DNA from 2 places in the Vibrio sp. YMD68 genome. Region 1 is predicted to be linked to the other one. Evidence: predicted binding sites of a transcription regulator. Region 1 holds the regulator's gene; the other holds the start of a gene.

Region 1 (2,417 bases):
GCGATCCGGTTTTGCAGATGCTTGGCTTTCTTTTTCTTTCTTTGCGATCTCTAATGAGCTTTTTGCTTCAGCGAGAGTGGCTGCGGAATCTGACATCCAATCATCAGGTAACGCATAATATTTGGTTACGACAGGGTGTCCGCGCTTTTTATAGACATATGGCATATAGCCTTGCTGCTTGAACTTTTTAACGGCAATGCTATCGGCTCTTATGTGAAGTTTGTCATTTACAACAAGTGCAAACATTGTGTCTTCAACAAAAATACCGAAACCGCCAAACATTGAACGAGACTTTACTCGTCCAAGCTGTTCAAACAGCCTCATTGAGTCTTTTAGTATTGGTTTATCCATGCTGTATGTTCTCGGTGTATGTTAAATACGCCACCAAATCAGGTCCGAGAGGTTAGCAAAATATGCAGAAACTGTGTCATTTACGGGTAAATTTTATGTTTGCATTGCTTGCCATCGGTAACCCCGCTACCTACCAACTCCTGTGATAAACAGAATGTTTGGTTAAGGCCGGAGGCTTTGCGTCCCACCCTTTCAAGTGGTTTGCCCTGTGCGTGACTAAAAATAAAGCTTTGATCAATCTGAATGAATATCACTAAACCGCTTGGTTACTGTGATGTTCATCCAACAAATTCATCTCAATAATGAGTCTAAACTATAACATATAATTAGCAAGTAAAGAAAAGCCAGTCAACACAGCCTACTTATTGAGATCCTTTACGGTGTTTCGTTCTACGATTTCAGGGTGCATCTCAAATATGCGCTTTTCATGATCTTTATCTTTGATTCTCTCAAGCAAAATTTCAAATGCATTTTTACCTACACGACGTTTGGGTTGGTGTACGGTCGTTAGTGGAGGCGAAAAGTATTCAGCAAGCTCAATATTGTCATAACCGATGACAGAGATATCGTTAGGAACGTTAATCCCTTTTTGCCCTAAGCGACTGATTAAACCGAGAGCCATCGTGTCGTTGAAACAGAAAATGGCCGTTGGTTTGTTGTCCATCGCTGCAATTTGGTCTGCCGCTAAGACAGCAGTATCACACTCAAAGTTACCTTCTAAGATCCAATCTTCATCGATTTTCAGGTTGGCTTCTGTCAATGCACGCTTAAAGCCTAAAATGCGCTCTTGGCATGCTGCTTTTTCAAAATGCCCGCTGAGACAAGCAATATCTTTATGGCCTTTATCAATCAGGTATTTTGTGGCGAGATAACCCCCTTCTTCTGAATTATCGATTATTTTATCGGCCTGGGAGCTTTCCGGGCCCCAATCCATCACAACCTTTGGAATGGTTGAGTGACGGTCAAGCATTTCTCGGAGTTCTTCAGTAAGGTCCGAACACATGACAAGAATGCCATCCACTCGTTTTTCGGCCAGCATTCGAATATAGTCACGCTGTTTTTCATAGATACCGCCGGTGTTACAAAGAATCAGCGTGTAGCCTTGGCGATAACAATAGCTTTCAACACCGTCAATGACTTCAGAAAAGAAAAGGTTTGTAGATTGAGTGACCAGCATACCAATCGTACGTGTTGTATTGCATTTTAAGCTGCGGGCAACGGCACTTGGGGCGTAGTTGAGTTCTTCAACGGCTTTATTCACTTTTTCTTGTGTCGTTTCTGCCACGAATCGCGTTTTATTGATAACGTGAGAAACCGTGGTCGTTGATACGCCAGCTAAGCGAGCAACATCTTTAATTGTGGCCATAATTCTTTTCCTGTTAATTGCTGTTGCAATTCCATTCACTAACAAAGCGTTTCAGTGCTTACATGAGCAAAAACATCTTACATCAGTAAAAACACAAAAACCGCCAATAATAGCGGTTAGTTAGTCATTCTTTTGTCGTTATTATTTTAATTTTAGACTTCATGTGAAGTACAAGCAATGAAAAGCGGTCATATTCGCGTGATCTAAAACTACAATTAGACAATATCATGGTGTTTATATTGAGTTTTTACTCGCCAGCTAAGTATTGGCAATCGAGTTCCAGAAAAGCACCCATCAATTCAGATACCGCAGCATAGAAACCGAAATCATCCAATTGCTGACATTTATGAGCAAATTGCGGGACCCAAGATAACAAGTAGGTTGAGATAAACTGTTTTTGCTCAATCAGTGCTTGGTCAAGATGCTTTTCGATTTCAACTTCATTGGAACGGATAATCAGGTGACCTAAAAAATCAAGTTCAATAGCGATATGATCAGCCGGTTCATTGAGGGTTTCATGAACGGTCACATTATGCTTCGCCATCAGCTCAGCCATTTCCTTTGCAGGAGTATCATTGAGTATCCCAGCCTCGCCAATATAAATTGACGCGTATGGCAGAGCTGAATCTTTATCTGACTTTAAAAATAGGTCACAAAAATCAGCAGATAACTCAAGTTGCGCATCTTCTCTGTCTTGCAG
Region 2 (2,417 bases), 1.2 Mb from region 1:
GGTGGGGAATAGAACAGATTTTATCGAAAAACTGCCAAATTGAAGCGGGTGATAAACGACTAATTTCAGAATGAAACTCAGGCATGGTTAACTCCTTTATGTTGTTTTGTTGAGATTTATATAGGGTTTAATGCAAGGAAGTAGACTGTTTGACTATCTATTGCCCTGCTTAAAATCTCGTGTACTCAGCATACCATTACCTTAGGTCAGCGAGTAGCCTAAGTGACCAACAGCCTTAATGGATTATGGAATTGGCGGGTGCTATTGGGTTGTTAAGTGAAACAACATCCCTATCTTTCAGCTGTCATTCAGTTTGAATAGTGTTTTTTTTGTAATTTAATTACACAATTTGAGTCTGTTATGGGTTTTTTTGTGATTTGCATCACTTTGTTGTTGTAATTAAATTTCTTGGTGGTATATTAATACTCAACTTCAGAAAGAAGAAAAAATGCTCAAAGGATGAGTCCGTTAATCGCCTCCATGGAACTGAGAATCAAATGGTATTTAATTGATTTTAAGGTGATAGTTATGAAAAGTTTACCAACTACAACGTTCTGGACTAACAGCAATGTTTACACTAGCGACTTTGTATACCCAATCAGTTTTGGTTATTAATCACCAAAACTATGAGTAGCCACTAACGGGATACTCGACACGTTTTACCCCTATATATTGGAATTTTTTTACAGCTTAATGGCTGAGATGATTCAACCGCCACTCAATTTGAGTGGCGTTTTTTTATCTGAGCAATAGTCACGGGCTTAGGTTTAATCGATAACGCTGGGTTTTAATATTTAGAACATTTCTTTAACCTCTATGCCATCATAATCAATCCCTTCCTTTTGTTTTTTCCTCAAAATACTTTGAAAGTTTAGAACATGGTCTAAAAAATCACCATTGCCAATATTTTACTCTATTTACTTAAGTGTTTTATTTTTAAGGTTTTTACTCTTGTTCTATTGGCGTTGGTTGTTGCTCAATGACCATGCCGATACGTAAATATTCATTAGAGTCATAATTCTATCTGGAATTTGTTATTTGATAACTCTATAATTTACGCCAATCGATTACGCAACCGTTTACTTTTTACCCTTATAGGACCCGATCATGCTCGAAAGGCTATTTAAACTCAGTGAACACGGTACGAACGTGAAGACTGAGATCATTGCAGGTGTTACGACATTCCTAACGATGGCTTACATTATTTTTGTTAACCCAGCAATGCTCGCTGATGCAGGGATGGATCATGGCGCCGTATTTGTCGCGACATGTCTTGCCGCAGCTATTGGCTGTTTCATTATGGGCTTTGTAGCGAATTACCCAATTGCCCAAGCGCCTGGCATGGGACTAAATGCCTTCTTTACCTACGCGGTTGTTCTAGGTATGGGCTACACATGGCAAGTCGCTCTTGCTGCGGTTTTTGTGTCAGGTGTTTTATTTATTCTTTTAAGCATCTTCAAGATCCGTGAATGGATTATCAATTCCATTCCTATGTCATTACGAACCGGTATTTCTGCTGGTATCGGTCTGTTTCTAGCGTTAATTGGTTTGAAAAACGCAGGCATCGTCGTTGATAACCCAGCGACACTTGTTTCAATGGGTGATATCACATCTCTATCAGCGGTGTTAGCCGCCATCGGCTTCTTCCTAACGATTTCATTGGTTCACCGCGGTCTTAAAGGCGCGGTAATGATAGCGATTCTAGTGGTTACAGCGCTAGGTTTAGTGTTTGGTGATGTTCAATGGGGAGGCATTATGTCTGCACCACCGAGCATTGCTCCAACCTTTATGCAGCTTGATTTCTCAGCGGTATTTGAAGTGGGTATGATTTCAGTTGTATTTGCGTTCCTATTTGTTGATCTGTTTGATACCGCAGGTACGCTGGTTGGCGTTGCTCAAAAGGCTGACTTAATCGATAAAGAGGGGAAAATCCCTCGTTTGAATCGTGCTCTTCTAGCGGATTCAACAGCAACCTCTGTCGGTGCTTTGCTTGGTACCTCAAATACCACTTCTTATATTGAAAGTGTGGCTGGCGTTTCAGCCGGTGGCCGTACCGGATTAACTGCGGTTGTAGTTGGCATTTTATTCATTCTTGCATTATTCTTCTCGCCACTTGCTGGTATGATCCCGGCGTATGCAACAACTGGTGCGTTATTTTATGTTGCGATATTAATGCTTTCAGGTTTAGTGAGCATTGATTGGCGTGACTTGACAGAAGCGGCACCCGTAGTTGTGACTTGCTTGTTGATGCCACTCACCTTCTCTATTGCTGAAGGAATCGCGCTAGGTTTTATTAGCTATGCAGCGATTAAAGCATTGAGTGGTAAGGGTCGCGACGTTTCTCTAAGTGTTTGGGTAATGTCGGCCATTTTTATCATTAAGTACATCGTAGAATAACAACATTCATATTTTAAAAT

Evidence for each region. The regulator PurR, encoded in region 1, represses purine synthesis genes. The targets are predictions, from matches to a motif close to TNANGNAAACGTTTNCNTNA.
Region 2: QF117_RS17425 (NCS2 family permease) is a predicted target of PurR. The motif match lies at 1,068-1,087, and genes of this name have one in related genera.

Annotation. Positions count from the first base shown of each region.
Region 1 is NZ_CP124614.1:1,262,412-1,264,828, forward strand. Features, by position in the region: gene QF117_RS11955 (TfoX/Sxy family DNA transformation protein) at 1-351, opposite strand, end outside; cyclic di-GMP riboswitch class I at 465-567, opposite strand; gene purR (HTH-type transcriptional repressor PurR) at 710-1,717, opposite strand; gene torD (molecular chaperone TorD) at 1,965-2,417, opposite strand, start outside.
Region 2 is NZ_CP124614.1:2,508,879-2,511,295, reverse strand. Features, by position in the region: gene QF117_RS17430 (aminoacyl-histidine dipeptidase) at 1-85, opposite strand, end outside; gene QF117_RS17425 (NCS2 family permease) at 1,108-2,397, shown strand.